Regions from separate parts of the Streptomyces sp. NPDC033165 genome, predicted to be linked through region 1. Evidence: riboswitches for the same ligand, from Rfam matches in the RefSeq annotation. Region 1 holds a riboswitch; each other region holds the start of a gene.
What was found. Region 1 has a riboswitch for cyclic di-AMP ahead of ACZ5WC_RS18740 (transglycosylase SLT domain-containing protein). Riboswitches for the same ligand answer to the same signal wherever they lie in the genome.
Positions count from the first base shown of each region.

Region 1 (6,563 bases):
TCCTCGACCCGGCGACCGGGGTGGCCCGTGTCGTACGGGCGGGGCATCCGCAGCCCGTGCTGCGAAGGCCCGACGGCCGGACGGAGGTGCTGGACCTGCCCGGCGGCATCGTGCTCGGGATCGACGGACAGGCGGTCTATCCGGTCACCGAGATGCGGCTCGAACCGGGCGCCATGCTCGCGCTCTTCACCGACGGCCTGATCGAACGCCCCGGTACCGACATCGACGAGGGGATCGAGCGGCTGCGCGCCACGATCGAACGCATCGGCGCCGTCCCGCTGGCCGACACGGCCGACCAGGTCATCGGGGAGGCACGAGCGGCCATCGACCGCCCCGACGACATCGCGATCCTGCTGGCCGCCCGCTGGGCCGGGACCTCGACGGTCCGTCGGCCCGCCGAGGCGCACACCCCCGGACCGGACCTGTGGCGGACGTTCCGGGGTGCGGAGCCGGGGCGCACGGCCGAGGCCCGGGGCCGGCCCCGCACGGATGGCGGCACGGCGGCCCCGGGTCCCGCCCGGACGGACGTCAGCCCCGGTCGGGACCGGTGAGGGCCCCGTCCAGGGCCGGGCGGTGTCCGCCGGGACGTGCCCGGCCGACGGTCAGGTCCGGCGCCCGGGGCGCCCGGCCGACGATCAGGCGCCCGAGGCCTTGAGCATGCCCTCGCGCTCCACGACCTTGATCCGCTCACGGCCCTGGGCCGCGCCGAGCGCCTGCTCGTGCGCGTCCAGCCTGTGCCAGCCCTCCCAGGTCGTGTACCGCACGCCCCGGTCCTCCAGGAAGGCCTCGACGGCCTCGGGGGCGGGCGTCGCCGGCTCGGGCAGCCGACCGGCGGCGCGGTCCTCCAGGAGGCAGGCCACCGTCTCGTTGGCGTCGCCCTTCGTGTGGCCGATCAGGCCGATCGGACCGCGCTTGATCCAGCCCGTGACGTAGACCGAGGCCATGTGTTCGTCCCCGGCGATGACCCGGCCCGCCTCGTGCGGGACGGTGCCGGAGGCCACGTCGAAGGGGAGCTTGGACAGCTCCTCCGAGTAGTAGCCGACGGCGCGGTAGACGCTCTGCACGTCCCAGTCGGTGAACTCTCCGGTGCCCCGGACATTGCCGGTGCCGTCCAGCTCGGTGCGCTCGGTGCGCAGCGCCGCGACCTTGCCGTCCTCGCCGAGGATCTCGACGGGGGACTCGAAGAAGTGCAGGAACAGCTTGTGCGGGCGGTCGCCGACATCGCGGATCGCCCAGTTCTCCAGGGTCTGCGCGACCATGTTGGCCTGCTTGTTCTCCCGCCGGGTGGCGATGGAGCCCTCGTCGTACTCGATGTCCTCGGGGTTGACGATGACTTCGATGTTGGGGGAGTGGTCCAGCTCCCGCAGCTCCATCGGGCTGAACTTGGCCTGCGCCGGGCCACGCCGACCGAAGACATGAACCTCCAGCGCCTTGTTCGCCTTGAGGCCCTGGTACACGTTGTCCGGGATCTCGGTGGGCAGCAGCTCGTCCGCCGTCTTGGCCAGGACCCGGGCCACGTCCAGCGCCACGTTGCCCACGCCGAGGACGGCGACCTTCTCCGCGGTCAGCGGCCAGGTGCGGGGGACCTCGGGGTGACCGTCGTACCAGGAGACGAACTCGGCCGCGCCGTAGGAGCCGTCCAGGTCGATGCCGGGGATGTCGAGAGCCCGGTCGGCCTCGGCGCCGGTGGAGAAGATCACGGCGTCGTAGAACGAGCGCAGGTCGTCCAGGCCGATGTCGTTCGGGTAGCTGACGTTCCCGAAGAGGCGGATCTGCGGCTTGTCCAGCACCTGGTGGAGGGCCTTGACGATGCCCTTGATCCGGGGGTGGTCGGGGGCCACGCCGTAACGGATCAGGCCGAAGGGCGCGGGCATGCGCTCGAAGAGGTCGATGGAGACCCCCGGGTCCTGGCAGACCTCGGATTTGAGCAGCGCGTCCGCAGCGTAGATACCGGCGGGGCCGGCTCCGACAATGGCGACGCGGACGGGGCGTGTCATGGCGTGGTGTTCCTTCGGGGCGGGCGAACGCGGGCAGGTACAGCGTACGTCGGAGGTAAGGGTTGGCTTACTAGTCTCCACCCCACACCGTAAGCGATCGCCCGGCGAGCGCTTCGACCGGCCCTGACCAGCGTGCCCGATAAGTCCATTTCGCCATATCGATATGGGTGATTTACCTCCTTTGGAACTCTCATCCGTAAAGGGCTTATTAGGGCGCTTGAGGCATTTGCCTGGCCGTGTTTTCGCCACCTCCGGTGGAAGTGGTGAGCGTCACGTCGCGGGGCGCGGACGGTGATCCGGAGGGTTCGGTTCCCTTCTGTGCGAAGAAAGTTGACGCGGTGACGGTGCGGCCCCCGTCGGAAATCCCCTGTTTCGATCATGCGGAAAAACAGCGATGCGGAATGCGGGGCTTGTTCCGTTCGGCGTTTCTCGCCTACGGTCACCGTCAATCCGGATGGAACGCCGAATCCTGCCGCCGTCCGGGAATCCGAAACCCACTCACGTACGGCAGGAGCGGGGGACCCAGGTAAGTCGCCGAACCGTTACCGGAACGGCTTGGGGTGAAGTCGCATGCCCATGCGGCCAGACATCTCCCGTCTGAACCCGACAGCTCACCTCGCAGGCGCCGGAGAGGAAATTCCCCATGCCCGCACAGGGTAAGCACCGCCGTCCCAAGTCCACCTCGCTGAGCCGCGGCCTCGCCGCCGTGACCACGGGCGGAGCCGTTCTCGCTCTCCCGGTGATCGGCGCCACCACCGCCTTCGCGGCCCCCGCCCCGGCCGCCCAGCAGCAGGCCGTGGCCCCGGTCTCCGTGGCCGCCCAGGTGAATTCCGCCACCAAGGCCGCTTCCGGGTCCGCCGTGAAGTCCGCGCCCGCCAAGCATTCCGTGGCGGCCGGGGAAACCCTTTCCAAGATCGCCCGCGAATATTCCGTCAGCGGCGGTTGGAAGAAGCTCTACGAAGGGAACCGGAAGGTCGTCGGCGGTAATCCCGACCTCATTCACCCGGGTCTCACGCTGACCATCGGCGCCAAGGCCGCCGCCCCGTCGGAGGACAAGTCCGGCAAGGCCTCCGCGAGCGCCGCCCGCGGTGAGTCGGCTGACCGCGCCGACCGTTCCGAGCGCGCCGCGGCCCCGGTCGCGAAGGCCGCCCCGGCCGCCGAGAAGCCGACCGCGTACACGAACGACCTCGACGGCTGGATCAAGGAGTCGCTGGCGATCATGGCCGAGCGCGGCATCCCCGGCAGCTACGAGGGCATCCACCGCAACATCATGCGCGAGTCCTCCGGCAACCCGAACGCCATCAACAACTGGGACTCCAACGCCGCCAAGGGCACCCCGTCCAAGGGCCTGCTCCAGGTCATCGACCCGACCTTCCAGGCCTACCACGTGCCCGGCACCTCGACCGACAGCTACGACCCGGTCGCCAACATCACCGCCGCGTGCAACTACGCCGCCGACCGCTACGGCTCCATCGACAACGTCTTCGGCGCCTACTGACCGAGGCGCGGAGACCCGGAAGGCGGTGCCACCCGTTCGCGCGGTGGCACCGCCTTCCGCCGTTTCCCGCTGCCGCCGTCAGGTACGCCGGTAGGTGCGGCCGCCGCGCCGGGGCAGGGCGCGCGGGTCGTCCGCGCCGTCGGTGGCCGCGGTGGTTTCGAGAGCGAGGTGGAGCTCGGCGCGGACGGCGGCGTCATCGAGGTTCCGGTCGAGATGCTCGGCGCACTGGGCGAGCCAGACCGTCAGGGTGGTGCGGTGGACGTGCAGTTCGGTCGCGGCGGGCGCGGTCTTCGCGTGGTGGCGCAGCCAGCAGGCCAGCGCGATCCGCAGGTGCGGTTCGAGACCGCCGACCAGACCGGTGGCCCAGGAGAGGGCGGGGGCGGTGTCGAGAATCCCGGCGGGCAGCGTCTTCAACCGGGCTGGACCGTACGGGCCCGCGGCCGCTTGGCTTCCCGGCGGCGTCGGGCCCGAGTCCCCCTGCCCGCCGTCGTGAGCGTGGCCGTTGTGGTCGCCGGAGGCGGGAGCGCGGAGGGCGAGGAGGAGATGGGCCCGCACGGTGGCGTCGTCGAGGTCCGTGCCGAGCAGGGCGGTCAGCTCGCGCAGCCGGGTGCGGAGGGTGCCGGCGGAGATACCGAGCGCGGCGGCGGCGCGCGGGGTGCTGCCGGTGCGCAGCCACACCAGGAGCAGGTGCCGGTGCTGCGGGGTGAGCGGGCCGAGGACGGCGGCCGCCCACCGGCTGTAGGAGCCGGGGTCCAGGAGGCGGACGAGCTGTGTGGCGCCCACGGCATCGGCGGGGACGACGCGGTGGGCGGGGGTGGCGCTGTGCCGGGCGGCGGCCGCGTCCGCGTGCGCGGTGGGCATGTCCGCGAGCGGGAGCGGTCCGGCGAGGCCCGCGAGGAGGTGGTGGCGTTCACTGACCCGGGAGACCAGGCGGAGGATCCGCCCGTTGTCCTGGCCGCGGTGGAGTTCGGCGACCAGGAGCTCGCCGTCCAGCTCGCCGATCAGGGCGCAGGAGCCGCTGTGCCCGGCGAGGGAGGGGCGGGCGGCGCGCCAGAGGACCTGGTGGGCGGTGGGAACGTCGGGGCCGGTGAGCCGGTAGACCGTGACATGCGTGAGGCCGTCGGCGCCCAGGGTGTCGGTGACGGCGGTGGTGTGGCCGCCCAGGAGCAGCCGGAGCAGCGTGGAGTGCAGCCGCATCTGCTCGGCGCGCAGTTCGGCGGCGCGCTGCCCCCGGACCTCCAGCAGGGCCGCGGTGGTGGTGGCGACGAGGGCGGTGTGCTCGGCGCGGACGACGGGCGCCGGGTGCAGGACGAGGACGGCGCCGGCCGCCGGCCGCAGGACGTGGTGCGGGTGGTCCTGCGGGTGGGACGCCGCCCGGACGCCGGCGGCGGCCGCGACGGCGGGGGTGCTGTAGACGGCTCCGGCGATCGGGTCGGCCAGCACTGCCGAGCCGTTGATCAGGGTGGCGGCCTCGCTGATCAGGTGCGCACCGGAGCGCATGGCGGCCCGCAGGAGCCGGTCCGCCGCGGCTTCCCGTGTATCGCGGGCGCGGAACGGATCGGCTTCGAAGGGCTCTGCCGTACCTCTGGTGCTCATGCTGTACGCCTCTGCGGGCCGAGCGCGCCGCGCACCGGTCCATCCCGGTGCGCGGCGCGGCGGTTGCGGACAGGGGTTACGGGATGCGGGCGACGGCCCCCCACCCGGCCCGGGCCGTGGTGGTGCCGGTGTTCGCGTCGGGCCGCCAGTTCGGCCAGGACACCATCCCCGGCTCCACCATCTCCAGCCCGTCGAAGAACGCGATCGTCGTCTCCGGCTCCCGGAAGATGTACGGGATGGCGCCGGATGAGTTGTACTCGTCCTGCACGGCGCGGTGCGCCTCGTCCGAGGCGGTGGAGTGCGAGAGCGAGAGGTAGCTGCCCGAGGGCAGCCGCTCCACCAGCCGCCGTACCAGGGACAGCGCGTCGTCCCAGTCCACGATGTGCCCGAGCACGTCCGAGATCACCAGGGCGACCGGCCGCGTCAGGTCCAGGGTCTCGGCGGCCCCGGCCAGGACGGTGTCCGTGTCGCGCATGTCCGCCTCGACGTACGCGGTCGCGCCTTCGGGGCTGGACGTCAGCAGGGCATGGACGTGCAGCAGCACGAGCGGGTCGTGGTCGACGTAGACGATCCGCGACTCCGGGGCGATCCGCTGGGCGACCTCGTGGGTGTTGTTCGCGGTGGGCAGGCCCGCGCCGACGTCCAGGAACTGCCGTATCCCGGCGTCCCGGGCGAGGTGGGTGACCGTCCGGCGCAGGAAGTCACGGGACTCCTTCGCGAAGGTCTCGATCAGCGGGTACTTGTTCTTGTACGCGTCGCCCGCCGCCCGGTCCGCCGGGAAGTTGTCCTTCCCGCCGAGCCAGTAGTTCCACACCCGGGCGCTGTGCGCGACGGACGTGTCGATCTGTGCGGGCAGTTCAAGCCCATTCCCGGTCGTACTCATCCTGAAGAATCTCCCTGGTTCGGGCCGGACGTATCGCCATCACGCACGACATGTCCAGCATTGCTTGGTATTCCTGTACGGACGGATTGGTGTCCCAGACCTCCGCCGTCCCGGGCAGCCCGCCCTCGCGGACCACGTGATCCGCGATCTCCCGGATCTCCACCCGGTACAGACTCAGCGCCGGCACCCCGGTGAGCGGGTGCGGCGGCGCGCCGTCGGGGTGCAGCTGCACCGTCACCTCCCGCCGCCCGGCGGCCCTCTGAAGCGCGTTCAGTTGCTCGCGCATCACCTCGGGGCCGCCGACCCGGCAGCGCAGCGCGGTGACCGGCAGTACCGCCCACACCCGCGCCTGCTGTTCACGCAGCCGCTTCTGACGCTCCGCCAGCAGGTCGGCCCGCCGCTGCCGCGCCCCGGTGCCCAGTTCGGGCCGCAGGGCCGCGTCCACGGCCATGGCGTAGGCCGGGGTCCGGAGCAGCAGGGGTACGAGCGCCGGGTCCCAGGTGCGGACGACGCTCGCGGCGGACTCCACGCTCATCAGGTCCATGAGCCAGGGGTCCATCGCGTCCCGCCATGGATGCCACCAGCCGGG
Region 1 covers NZ_JBVIPK010000007.1:161,647-168,209, reverse strand. Annotated here, with positions in the region: gene ACZ5WC_RS18750 (SpoIIE family protein phosphatase) at 1-551, shown strand, start outside; gene ACZ5WC_RS18745 (FAD-dependent oxidoreductase) at 636-1,997, opposite strand; cyclic di-AMP (ydaO/yuaA leader) riboswitch at 2,479-2,637, shown strand; gene ACZ5WC_RS18740 (transglycosylase SLT domain-containing protein) at 2,641-3,495, shown strand; gene ACZ5WC_RS18735 (PucR family transcriptional regulator) at 3,574-5,091, opposite strand; gene ACZ5WC_RS18730 (SAM-dependent methyltransferase) at 5,168-5,974, opposite strand; gene ACZ5WC_RS18725 (helix-turn-helix domain-containing protein) at 5,949-6,563, opposite strand, start outside.

Region 2 (6,563 bases), on a different contig from region 1:
CGGGGACCTTGCCCGGCACGGCCGCCTGCCGTCGCCACTGGGCGTACTTCACGGCCTCGGCGAGGGCGCGTACGGCGCGTTCGGCGGCGGGGTAGGCGGGGATGCGGCCGACGCGGGCGGGCTGCGGCTGCTCGGCGCCGGTACGCGCCCCGGCCGCCGCGTCCGGCTGCGACACGGGCCCGGCGGGTCGGTCGGCCCGGACGGCCGAGGGCGCCGTGGCCGGTGTTCGGGGGGCGGTGGGGGTGGGCGGGGCAGCGGGCGTTCCCGGCGTGGTGGGCGTTCCCGGGGCGGTGGGCGTTCCCGGGGCGGTGGCCGTTCCCGGGGCGGTGGCCGTTCCCGGCCCGGTGGCCGTTCCCGGGGCGGTGGTCCGGGCTGCGGCAAGGGGCGGCGACCCGGGGCGGGGCGCGGCCGTGCTGCTCGCGGCGGCCAGGGCCTCGGCGAGGCCGCCGATCTCGACGTGGACGACGGCCACCGGCTTGGCCGGGCCCCCGGCCGCGGCTCCGCGCAGGGCGGCGGCCAGCACCTCGCCGTCGCCGGATTCGGCCTCGCCGTTCTCCCCCACCCACGGGATGGCGGTGACGATCACGGCGTCGCACGTCCCGTCGGCCAGCGCCTCGGCCAGCGCGTCCCGGAAGTCCTGCGGGGAGGCTGCCGTGGTGAGGTCGCGCGGCGGGCGCGGGCGGAGCCCCTCGGCGAGGCAGGCGTCGTACGTGAGGAGGCCGAGGGACTCGGAGTTGCCGAGGATCGCGACCCGGGGGCCCGCCGGGAGCGGCTGGTCGGCCAGGAGGAGCCCGGCATCGACCATCTCGGTCACGGTGTCGACGCGGATCACGCCCGCCTGCCGCATCAGGGCGGAGACCGTGGTGTCGGGGATGCGGCTGACGGGGACGGCGTGGCCGGGCGGGCTGGTGCCGCTGTGCCGGGCGCCCTTCACCACGACGACGGGCTTCACGGCGCCGGTGCGGCGGGCGAGGCGGGTGAACTTGCGGGGGTTGCCGAGCGATTCGAGGTAGAGCAGGGCCACGTCGGTGTCCGGGTCCTCGAAGGAGTACTGGAGGAAGTCGTTGCCGGAGACATCGGCCCGGTTGCCCGCCGAGATGAACGAGGACAGCCCGGCGCCGCGCCGGTGGAGGCCGGAGAGCAGGGCGATGCCGATCGCCCCGGACTGGGTGAACAGGCCGATCCGGCCGCGGGCCGGCGACTCGGGGGCGAGGGAGGCGTTGAGCCGGACGGTCTCGGCGGTGTTGATGATGCCGAAGGCGTTCGGGCCGATGATCCGCATGCCGTACGAGCGGGCCTGGCGGACCAGTTCGCGCTGGAGCTCGCGGCCCTCGGAGCCGCGTTCGGCGTAGCCGGCGGAGAGGACGACGAGGCCCTGGACGCCGTGCTCCCCGCAGTCGGCGACGGCCTCGGGGACCCGGTGGGCGGGGACGGCGATGACCGCGAGGTCGACCTGCTCGTCGATCTCGCCGAGCGAGCGGTGGGCGGGGACCCCGTCGAGGGTGGCCAGGCCCTCGTCGAAGGCCCGGTTCACCGCGTACGTACGGCCGGTGAAGCCGGAGGCGAGGAGGTTGCGCAGGACGGTGCGGCCCACCCCGCCGGTGGTGCGTCCGGTACCGATGACCGCGACGGACCCGGGGTCGAGCAGGCGCTGGACCGAGCGGGCCTCGGCGCGCTGTTCGCGGCCGCGCTGGACGGCGAGGGACTTCTCGGTGGGTTCGAGGTCGAGGGTGAGGTGGACGGAGCCGTCCTCGAAGCTGCGGCGCTGGGTGTATCCGGCGTCCCGGAACACCTTGATCATTTTGTTGTTGGCGGGGAGCACCTCGGCGGCGAAACGCCGGATGCCGCGTTCGCGGGCGACCGCGGCGATGTGTTCGAGCAGGGCGGAGGCGACGCCACGGCCCTGGTGGGCGTCCTGGACGAGGAAGGCGACCTCGGCCTCGTCGGCGGGGGCGGAGGCGGGGCGGCCCCGGTCGTCGATGCGGTCGTAGCGGACCGTGCCGATGAACTCGCCGCCGATCGTGACGGCCAGTCCCACCCGGTCGACGTAGTCGTGATGGGTGAAGCGGTGCACATCCCGGTCGGATAGCCGGGGATACGGGGCGAAGAACCGGTAGTACTTCGACTCGTCGGACACCTGCTCGTAGAAGCTGACAAGTCGCTCGGCGTCGTCCGTGGTGATCGGCCTGATGCGCGCGGTGCCACCGTCGCGGAGCACCACGTCCGCTTCCCAGTGGTCGGGGTACGCGTGATGCGGACTCTGCTCCGGCGTGGGCTGCATGGACAAAGCCTACGGCGGGCATCCCGGTCGCGGAGGGATCGGTACCGGGGCAGTCTGATGAGGCCCGGCCGAGGGCGGCCGGGGCGCGGGGCCCGGACGGGAGGCCGGGCACAGCACTGCGCACCGCATGAGAGACTGGTCTAGACAACCGTTGATATGTGAAGGGCAGAACCATGGCTGAGCGCCGCGTAAACGTCGGTTGGGCCGAGGGCCTGCACGCCCGCCCCGCTTCCATCTTCGTCCGTGCCGCCACGGCGTCCGGCGTGCCGGTGACGATCGCCAAGGCCGACAGCAGCCCGGTGAACGCCGCCTCCATGCTCGCCGTGCTCGGCCTGGGCGCACAGGGCGGCGAGGAGATCGTCCTCGCGTCCGACGCGGATGACGCCGAGGCCGCTCTGGACCGGCTGGCGAAGCTGGTCGCCGAGGGGCTGGAAGAGCTTCCCGAGACCGTCTGACCCGTCCCGCCCGCCCCACGGGCGATCCGCCCGCCCCCACCGGACGGAAATACGTGAGAGCCGCGACCCCTTGCCGGGGCTGCGGCTCTTTCGCTTTCCCGGAGATATCCGTGCACCGGGAATTCGGGCAGCACGAATACCACCCTCCGCAATTACTCCCCCTTTGTATACGGCGCGATTGTTAATGACGGGCACTCGCGATGTTTACGCCAGGTTGCGAAGTGCTCACCCGGGGCCCGGCGGCCGCGCGGTGGCCGGGCCGGTCCGGGCGGCGGAGCCGGTGGGCCGCCACCGCGCGTTCCGCGTGCTGGGCGGTGAGCGCCCTGGCCCGCTCGGCGTCGCCCCGTGCCACGGCGTCCACGATGGCGCCGTGCTCGGCCCAGGAGTCGGCCGGGCGGACCGGCTGTTCGACCGCGTACATCCAGGCGATCTTGTGCCGGAGCTGGGTGAGCAGCGCGATCAGGCCAGGGCTCCCGGAGGCCTGGGCGAGGGTCTCGTGGAACCAGCCGCCCAGCGAGCGCAGATCCTCGCCCTCGCCCCGGCGGGCCCGCTCCTGACCGAGCCTCACCAGCCCGCGGAGCACCTTGAGGTGGGCGTCCGTACGGCGCTGGGCGGCGCGCGCGGCACCCAGCGGCTCCAGGAGCATCCGCACCTCCAGCAGGTCGGCCGCCTCCTGCTCGGTGGGCTCGGCGACACAGGCGCCGGCGTGCCTGCGGGTGACGACGAAGCCCTCGGACTCCAGGGTGCGCAGCGCCTCACGGACCGGGACGCGGGAGACCCCGTACCGCCGGGCCAGCAGCTCCTCGGTGAGGCGGCTGCCGCGCTCGTAGACACCGGAGACGATGTCGTCACGGATTGCCGTGCATACCGAATGCGCGGGAATGCGCATGTCCGAACCTCCGCCTTAATCCCCGCGAAACGCGGCCGCCCGACGTCTGTTCCGTGACTCTATTGCAATCCGCCGGAATTTCCGACGGCAGGCCGGAATCCATGGATATCAACTGGCCGGAGAAGGCCTGTCGCACACCCCGGTACGAGGGATTCCGCCGGAATTGCCGAAGGCCCCGGCGGGGAGCCGGGGCCTTCGGGAAGCGGGGTGCGCGGGTGGGGTCAGACGTTCAGACCGTGGGAGCGCAGGTAGCCGACGGGGTCCATGTCGGAGCCGTAGTCGGGGGTGGTCCGGGCCTCGAAGTGCAGGTGCGGGCCGGTGGAGTTGCCGGTGGAGCCGGACAGGCCGATCTGCTGGCCGGAGGCGACGCTCTGGCCGACGGAGACGCCGATCGAGGAGAGGTGGCCGTACTGGGTGTACGTGCCGTCAGCCATCCGGAGCACGATGTTGTTGCCGTACGCGCCGCCCCAGCCGGCCTCGACGACCGTGCCGGCGCCGACCGCGACGACGGAGCTGCCGGAGGGGGCCATGAAGTCCACGCCGGAGTGGCTGCCGGAGGACCAGAGCGAACCGCCCGCCTTGTAGCCGGTGGTGACGTGGGATCCGGCGACCGGGAGGTGGAAGGCGTTCAGGCGGGCGCGCTCGGCGGCGCGGGCGGCGCGGGCCTTCTCCTCGCGGATCTCCTTGGCACGGGCCTCGGCCTTGCGCTCGGCCTCCGCCTTCGCCTTGGCCTTGGCTTCGGCGGCGGCCTTGGCCTTCGCCTTCGCGATCGCTTCGGCCTGCTGCTGCTGCGCCTTCGCCTGGGCGTCGATCTGCTCGGCGAGGGTGGCGTCGAGGGCGATGGCCTGGGTGAGGCCGGTGTCGACGACCTTGGGCGCCTCGGCGTCCGCGGCGAGGGCCGGAGAGGCCAGCGAGCCGAGGACTCCGGTGGTGGTCAGAGCCGCGATTCCGGCGGCCTGGGCGCTCCGGCGCGTGAGGCGGCTCGGGGCACGGTGCTTCCCGGTGGCACGGGTGAACGCCATGAAGGGGCTGATCCTTTCCTTCCCTCTCGCCTACCGGGTTAGCTGACGGGTTCGGAGCAGGAAGGTCTCCTACGGATCGCCGCGCCGGGTGTGGCGCGGATCTCCGATTCACCCCAGGGACTGCGTGGGTCCCCGGCTCCCCAGGCTCGCGCCTGACGGGGACTCGGCGATCGCTGCCCGGCGCCGCGGATGCGGCATACGGGTGACGGACAGCGGAGCCGACGCTAAGCGGGCCGCCTTCCCATCACCAAACGGACAAGGGGATTTGTCGCACATCCCACAGGGCAGACAGGCAACCTCTCCACCAAATCCGACCAACTGCCTCAATAGGGCAAAAAGGGAGGACCCCGACGAACTGCTGTTCGTCGGGGTCCCGTTTGCCCCGTTGCGGTGCGCTTGCGTCAGCCGGTGACGACGGAGACCTCTCCGATGCCGAGCGCCTTTACGGGCTCCTCGATCTGAGCGGCATCCCCCACCAGGACCGTGACCAGCCGGTCCACCGGGAAGGCGTTGACGACGGCGGCGGTCGCCTCCACCGTGCCCGTCTCGGCGAGCCGGGCGTAGAGGCGGGCCTGGTAGTCGTCGGGGAGGTGCTGCTCGACCTGGTCGGCCAGGGTGCTCGCGACGGAGGCAGCGGTCTCGAACTTCAGCGGGGCGACGCCCACCAGGTTCTGCACGGCCGTCTCGCGCTCGGCGTCGGTCAGCCCCTCGGCGGCCAGCGTCCGCAGGACCTTCCAGAGGTCCTCCAGCGCCGGTCCGGTGGACTCGGTGTCCACCGAGCCGCTGATCGCGAGCATGGCCGCGCCGCCCGAGTCGGGGCCGCTGGAGCGCAGCACCTGGGCGAAGGCGCGCACGCCGTAGGTGTAGCCCTTCTCCTCGCGCAGGACCCGGTCCAGCCGGGAGGTGAGGGTCCCGCCCAGGCAGTACGTGCCGAGCACCTGTGCGGGCCACACGCTCTCGTGCCGGTCGGCGCCGATCCGGCCGATCAGCAGCTGGGTCTGGACCGCGCCGGGGCGGTCCACGATGACCACACGGCCGGTGTCGTCCGCGGTGATCGGCGGGACCGGGCGGGCCTGGCCCGCGTTGCCCGACCAGTCGCCGAGGGTGTCGGCCAGCAGCGCGTCCAGGTCGATGCCGGTGAGGTCACCGACGATCACGGCGGTCGCGGTCGACGGGCGGACGTGGGCGTCGAAGAACGCGCGCACCGCGGCCGCGTCGATCTGGCGCACCGTCTCCTCGGTGCCCAGACGCGGACGGGACATCCGGGCGGTGGCCGGGAAGAGCTCCTTGGAGAGCTGCTTGGCGGCGCGCCGGGACGGGTTGGCCTGCTCGTGCGGGATCTCGTCGAGGCGGTTGCCGACGAGGCGCTCGATCTCGCTCTCGGCGAAGGCCGGGGCCCGCAGCGCCTCGGCGACCAGACCGAGGGCCTTGGCCAGCCGGGAGGCCGGGACCTCCAGGGAGACCCGGACACCGGGGTGGTCGGCGTGCGCGTCCAGGGTGGCGCCGCAGCGCTCCAGCTCGGCGGCGAACTCCTCGGCGCTGTGCTTGTCGGTGCCCTCGGACAGCGCCCGCGACATGATCGTGGCCACGCCGTCCAGGCCCTCGGGCTCGGCCTCCAGCGGCGCGTCCAGGAAGATCTCCACGGCGACGACCTGCTGGCCGGGGCGGTGGCAGCGCAGCACGGTCAGCCCGTTGGGCAGGGCGCCTCGCTCGGGTGCGGGAAAGGCCCACGGCCGGGCGGTGCCCGGGGTCGGCTGCGGGTGGTACTCCATGGCTACTCCAGTCACGGCGGCGTCGCTCACTTGTCCGCCCCCTCGGGTGCTTCGGTGCCTGCCGTGTCCTCGACGGCCCCCTCGTCCTCGGCCGGCTCGACGGGCTCGTAGACCAGCACCGCCCGGTTGTCGGGGCGCAGGGCC
Region 2 covers NZ_JBVIPK010000004.1:61,287-67,849, reverse strand. Annotated here, with positions in the region: gene ACZ5WC_RS11515 (bifunctional acetate--CoA ligase family protein/GNAT family N-acetyltransferase) at 1-2,281, opposite strand, end outside; gene ACZ5WC_RS11510 (HPr family phosphocarrier protein) at 2,455-2,736, shown strand; gene ACZ5WC_RS11505 (GntR family transcriptional regulator) at 2,918-3,625, opposite strand; gene ACZ5WC_RS11500 (M23 family metallopeptidase) at 3,847-4,647, opposite strand; cyclic di-AMP (ydaO/yuaA leader) riboswitch at 4,660-4,826, opposite strand; gene ACZ5WC_RS11495 (M16 family metallopeptidase) at 5,049-6,419, opposite strand; gene ACZ5WC_RS11490 (M16 family metallopeptidase) at 6,446-6,563, opposite strand, start outside.
Region 2: it holds a riboswitch for cyclic di-AMP, as region 1 does, so the genes downstream of both, ACZ5WC_RS11500 (M23 family metallopeptidase) here and ACZ5WC_RS18740 (transglycosylase SLT domain-containing protein) in region 1, are expected to answer to the same signal.

Region 3 (6,563 bases), on a different contig from region 1:
GAGAACGAGGCCGCGGCGATGGCGTTCATCCTTCTCTTCGCCGGGTTCGAGACGACGGTCAACCTCATCGGGAACGGCACCTACGCACTGCTGCGCCACCCCGAGCAGCGCGCCCGGCTGGAAGTCTCCCTGGACGCGGGGGAGAGCGGGCTGCTGGCCACCGGGATCGAGGAACTGCTCCGGTTCGACGGGCCGGTGGAGCTGGCGACCTGGCGGTACGCCACCGAGGCGCTGACGCTGGGCGGGCAGGAGATCGCCGCCGGCGATCCCGTGCTGGTGGTGCTGGCGGCCGCCGACCGGGACCCTGAGAGGTTCGCGGAACCGGACACTCTGGACCTCGCACGGAGTGACAATCAGCACCTCGGTTACGGTCACGGCATCCACTACTGCCTGGGAGCGCCGCTGGCCCGGCTGGAGGGCCAGGCCGCACTGGCCACGCTGCTGAAGCGGCTTCCTGGCCTGCGACTTGCGGCAGAACCTGCCGATTTGCGCTGGCGCGGCGGCCTGATCATGCGTGGACTGCGGACTCTCCCGGTCGAGTTCGAGCCCGGAAGCCGTCTCGAAAAAGGTGACTCGCTGTCAACTCTGTGACTTTCGCGTGATCTGCGCTGCATCGACTTGTGACATGCGTTCGAGTCCCGCTAGGTTCACGGTTCGACGCGTCGGCCGCATGTTGCCCACGCGTCACTTGCGCACCGTGCATGCGCGGATTCCCGCGGCGCGGTGCTCAAGTCACTTGCTTGTCAGTCGCACGGAAGGCATACCCATGGGCTCCGCGAACGGCAGACACCGCCGCCCTCGCCAGGCACCCGCCATCGTCGTCGCCGCAGGCGTGACGGGATCGGCCATCGCCATCCCGCTGCTCGGCGCGAGCGGCGCACACGCGGCCGAGTCCGCCACCTGGGACCGGGTCGCGGAGTGCGAGAGCGGCGGCATGTGGAGCGCCGATCTCGGCAACGGCTACTACGGCGGGCTCCAGTTCTCGCAGGAGACCTGGTCGGCGTACGGCGGCACCACGTACGCGCCCCGGGCCGACCTCGCCAGTCGCTCGCAGCAGATCGCCGTCGCCGAGAAGGTCCTGGACGACCAGGGGGCGAAGGCCTGGCCGAGCTGCGCGGTGATCTCCGGCCTCGCGGTGGACGGCAGCCTGCCGGGAGTCGACCCGGGCACCGCACCCTCGGATGAGCCGACGTCAGCCCCGACCGACGAGACGGATGTGTCCGGCGAGACGGGTGAATCGAGCACGGTCGACCAGGCTGATGGAAGCGGCAAGGGCGACAAGGACGACAAGGGCAATAAGGGAAGTAGAGGAAGTAAGGGCGATACGCCTGATACGTCCGCCGGTGCGGGCGACGGCGCCAAGGGCGACGGCGACGGCGGCGCGGGAGAGGAGAGCGGCGCCCCCGACCCCTCGGCGACCCCTTCCGCCCCGCCGGCGTCCGAGGCGCCCGACGTCTCGGAGCCCTCCACGGCCCCCGACGCCTCGACGGGCGACGAGCGCGAGGCCGGCGGCAAGCACCGGGGCGCCCCCGCGCCCGAGGAGGCCGACGCTGCGGGCGGGGACGGCCCCCGTGAGTCCGGTCGGCATGCTTCGCGGGGCGAGGGTGACGCACGGGACGGCGGCGCGGTCGCCGGTGACTACGTCGTGCAGCCCGGGGACAGCCTCTGGGCGATTGCTGACGCACAGAAACTTCCCCAGGGGTGGACCGGTCTCTACGAGGCCAACAAGGACCTCCTGGGCTCCGACCCGGACCTGATCCTCCCCGGTCAGAGCCTGGACGTGGGGCTGGGGCAGGGTGCTTCCGAGGGCGCGGGGGAGCCCGCCGCCAACTGATTCAAACTCGGGAAAACGCCCCGAAACCCCGGGCAGTTCAGAGGCCTATGTCCACTTTTGTGTAAGTGAGACATGGGTCTCTTTGCTTCAACTGGCCCAGCTCGCCCGGCTCGTCCGGGCGCATCGCCTCCGACCTGCGGAAACAGTCCGCCGTCCCTGGTCAGTTCGGGTCGATTGCCCCCTATGTCCATCTTTGAATGTCGGGGTTGCCTGTGTTTACGGTCGGAACCGCTCGCACCGCGGGCCCCGTCGACCGTCACGCCGAATCCTGCCGTCGGTCGAGGGGAACAGACGCGTAAGCGCCGTAGGCAGGAGCGGGGGAACCAAGGTAGGCCGCCGGATCCGTACGGGACCGGCTTGGGGTGAAGTCGTGCGAGCCGCGCGACCGGGCAACTCATCAGCCCGAACCCGACAGCTCACCTCGTAGGCGTCGGTGAGGAGATTCGTTCCATGCTGCTGAACAGCAAGGGCAAGCACCGCCGCCCGTCCAAGGCCGTCCGTCTCGCCACCCTCGCGGGTGTCACCGGTGCCGCCGTCGCCGTCCCGCTGATGGGCGCGACCAGTGCTTCCGCGGCCTCCGTCGAGACCTGGGACGCCGTCGCCCAGTGCGAGTCCGGCGGCAACTGGTCCATCAACACCGGCAACGGCTACTACGGCGGGCTCCAGTTCTCGCAGTCCAGCTGGGCCGCCGCCGGAGGTACGCAGTACGCCGCGCGCGCCGACCTGGCCACCAAGGGCCAGCAGATCGCCACCGCCGAGAAGCTCCTCGACATGCAGGGCCCGGGCGCCTGGGCCTGCGCCGGTGCGGGCGGTCTCACCAACGACGGTGTGGACCCGGGTGTGAACACCGGCTCCGGCCAGGCGCAGCCCGAGCGCCAGGCCGAGCAGCCCACCACGCGCAGCGAGCAGCGCACCGCTCCGCAGGCCGAGAAGAAGGCCGAGAGCAAGAAGACCGTCACCACCCCGACCGGCGAGAAGGTCAAGAAGGGTGACGGCGAGTACAAGGTCAAGCCCGGCGACACGCTGAGCAGCATCGCCGAGAAGGAAGACGTCAAGGGCGGCTGGAGCAAGCTCTTCAAGCTCAACGACGACATCGTCGAGGACGCGGACCTGATCTTCCCGGGTCAGCAGCTCCACCTGAAGTAAAACGCCGTCTCTCCTCCCCGGAGGGAGGATGCCCGGCGGCCCCTCCCTCGCACGGCTCCCCGGCCCGGCGCGCTCACCCCCGTGCGCGCCGGGCCGGGGTCTTTGGGTGTGCGGGGCGCGGGGTGGCCGGGGGCGGATGCGTTCACCTCTTGTCGGCAACTTGCCGGCAGTGCTTGTTACTGAGCAGTAGATTTTTGGAGTTTTGTCCCGTCATGCAGGTCCTTGGGCCCTTTTTCGTCCCAGGAGGCGGGCGGTCGGCCGGCTCACGCGGCCGGGCCGGTTAGGCTCGTGTCGCAAGGCCACAGTGACCCTGCACAACCAGTGTCATATCCCAGAAGGAGATGCCTCGTGCCGTCCATCGACGTCGTCGTAGCCAGGGAAATCCTCGACTCCCGGGGCAACCCCACGGTCGAGGTCGAGGTTGGCCTCGACGACGGCAGTACGGGTCGTGCTGCCGTTCCGTCCGGCGCCTCCACCGGTGCGTTCGAGGCCATCGAGCTTCGCGACGGTGACCCCAACCGCTACCAGGGCAAGGGCGTCGAAAAGGCCGTCCTCGCCGTCATCGAGCAGATCGGCCCGGAGCTCGTCGGGTACGACGCCACCGAGCAGCGCCTCATCGACCAGGCGATGTTCGACCTGGACGCCACCGAGAACAAGGCCTCGCTCGGCGCGAACGCCATCCTCGGCGTCTCGCTGGCCGTCGCCCACGCCGCCTCCGAGGCGTCCGACCTGCCGCTCTTCCGCTACCTCGGCGGCCCGAACGCGCACCTGCTGCCCGTTCCGATGATGAACATCCTGAACGGCGGCTCGCACGCCGACTCCAACGTGGACATCCAGGAGTTCATGATCGCCCCGATCGGCGCGGAGTCCTTCTCCGAGGCCCTGCGCTGGGGTGCGGAGATCTACCACACGCTGAAGAAGGTCCTCAAGACCAAGGGCCTGTCCACCGGACTCGGCGACGAGGGCGGCTTCGCCCCGAACCTGGAGTCCAACCGCGCCGCCCTGGACCTCATCGTCGAGGCCATCAAGGAGGCCGGCTACGTCCCGGGCCGTGACGTGGCGCTCGCGCTCGACGTGGCCGCGTCCGAGTTCTACAAGGACGGCGTCTACGAGTTCGAGGGCAAGTCCCGCTCGGCCGCCGAGATGACCGAGTACTACGAGGAGCTCGTCTCCGCGTACCCGCTGGTCTCCATCGAGGACCCGCTGTACGAGGACGACTGGGCGGGCTGGAAGATCATCACCGACCGCATCGGCTCCAAGGTCCAGATCGTCGGCGACGACCTCTTCGTCACCAACCCGGAGCGCCTGGCCCGTGGCATCGAGGAGGGCTCCGCCAACGCCCTGCTCGTCAAGGTCAACCAGATCGGTTCGCTGACCGAGACCCTGGACGCCGTCGAGCTGGCCCAGCGCAACGGCTTCAAGTGCATGATGTCGCACCGCTCCGGCGAGACCGAGGACGTCACCATCGCCGACCTCGCCGTCGCCGTGAACTGCGGCCAGATCAAGACCGGTGCCCCGGCCCGCTCGGACCGCGTCGCCAAGTACAACCAGCTGCTGCGCATCGAGGAGATCCTCGACGACGCCGCGGTGTACGCGGGCCGCTCCGCCTTCCCGCGCTTCAAGGGCTGACCCGTAGCCCCGAGACGGTAGCCTCCGCCCGTCCCCGCACCCGGTCCCGTACCGTGTGCGGGGACGGACGTGCGTAGCGGGGAGGCGGGAGACATGGCCGGGAAGAACCGCGACCGGTTCTCCACCGCGACCAGGCTGCGCCTGCTCGGCGAGCAGACCGCGGCCCGCGTGTACCGCTCGCAGAGCCGCCGTCAGGCCCGCCGCTCCCGGCTCACCGGCCGGGCCGCGTTCCTCGCGCTGATCGTCTGCTCCCTGGTGGTGGCGCTCGCCTACCCGATGCGGCAGTACGTCTCCCAGCGCGACGAGATCGCCGAGCAGGAGCGGCTCTCGCGGCAGGCGGAGCGGCGCACCGAGGAGCTGCGGGACGAGAAGGCGCGGCTCCAGGACGACGCGTACATCATGCGGCTGGCCCGCCAGCACCTCCATTACGTACTCCCCGGGGAGACCGGCTACACCGTGGCCGACCCCGACGCGGCGAAGGACCGCCGCGGCGAGCCGGGGGCGAACGCCCGCCCCTGGCACACGAACCTCTGGGACGGCGTGGACAGCGCCGACCGCGACTGACGTACCTGATTCACCTCCGACCTCCCCTCCGACGAGCTTCCGAGCAGAACCAAGGCAGGCATGGAAACGCCCCCTCCGCAGACCGAGTCCACCAAGCCCACCGACGCGGACATCGCCGCGTTCCAGCAGCAGCTCGGCCGTCCGCCGCGCGGCCTGCGCGCCATCGCGCACCGCTGCCCGTGCGGAAACCCGGACGTGGTGGAGACCCAGCCCCGTCTGGAGGACGGCACGCCGTTCCCGACGACGTACTACCTGACCTGCCCCCGGGCGGCATCGGCGATCGGCACGCTGGAGGCCAACGGGGTCATGAAGGAGATGACGGCCCGTCTGGAGACCGACCCGGAGCTGGCCGAGGCCTACCGGGCCGCGCACGAGGACTACATCACCCGCCGCGACGCCATCGAGGTCCTGGAGGGCTTCCCGAGCGCGGGCGGCATGCCGGACCGGGTGAAGTGCCTGCACGTCCTGGTCGGCCACTCGCTGGCCGCCGGGCCCGGGGTGAACCCGCTCGGCGACGAGGCCATCGCGATGCTGCCGGAGTGGTGGGCCAAGGGCCCGTGCGTCACCCCGTGCACCGACTCCGAGGGGCCGGACGCATGACCCGGGTCGCCGCCGTCGACTGCGGTACGAACTCCATCCGGCTGCTCGTCGCCGACGCGGACCCCGCGACGGGCGCGTTCACCGAGCTGGACCGGCGGATGACGATCGTCCGCCTGGGTCAGGGCGTCGACCGGACCGGCAGGCTCGCCCCCGAGGCGCTGGAGCGGACGTTCGCGGCCTGCCGGGAGTACGCCGCCGTGATCAAGGAGCTGGGCGCCGAACGCGTCCGCTTCGTCGCCACCTCCGCCTCCCGGGACGCCGAGAACAGCGACGCGTTCGTGGCCGGTGTCCTGGACATCCTCGGCGTCGAGCCCGAGGTGATCACCGGCGACCAGGAGGCCCAGCTCTCCTTCGACGGGGCGACCAAGGAGCTGGCCGGCGGCGACCACCTGGCGAAGCCGTATCTCGTCGTCGACATCGGCGGCGGCTCCACCGAGTTCGTCCTCGGCTCCGAGACGGTCGCCGCGGCCCGCTCCGTGGACATCGGCTGCGTCCGGATGACCGAGCGCCACCTGGTCGCGGACGGGGCCGTGGTGGACCCGCCCACGCCCGAGCGGGTCGCCGCGATCCGCGCGGACGTGGACGCCGCGCTCGACCTCGCCGCGGGAAGCGTGCCGCTCACCGAGGCGGCGACGCTCGTCGGCCTCGCGGGCACCGTGACCACGGTCGCCGGGATCGCGCTGGAGCTGGAGGCGTACGACTCCGAGGCCATCCACCACTCCCGGATCACCCGCGGCCAGGTCCGCGCGATCACCGAGCATCTGCTCCGGTCGACCCACGAGGAGCGCGC
Region 3 covers NZ_JBVIPK010000006.1:332,913-339,475, forward strand. Annotated here, with positions in the region: gene ACZ5WC_RS17480 (cytochrome P450 family protein) at 1-591, shown strand, start outside; gene ACZ5WC_RS17485 (transglycosylase family protein) at 767-1,834, shown strand; cyclic di-AMP (ydaO/yuaA leader) riboswitch at 2,125-2,279, shown strand; gene ACZ5WC_RS17490 (transglycosylase family protein) at 2,285-2,980, shown strand; gene eno (phosphopyruvate hydratase) at 3,329-4,609, shown strand; gene ACZ5WC_RS17500 (FtsB family cell division protein) at 4,703-5,173, shown strand; gene ACZ5WC_RS17505 (DUF501 domain-containing protein) at 5,234-5,773, shown strand; gene ACZ5WC_RS17510 (Ppx/GppA phosphatase family protein) at 5,770-6,563, shown strand, end outside.
Region 3: it holds a riboswitch for cyclic di-AMP, as region 1 does, so the genes downstream of both, ACZ5WC_RS17490 (transglycosylase family protein) here and ACZ5WC_RS18740 (transglycosylase SLT domain-containing protein) in region 1, are expected to answer to the same signal.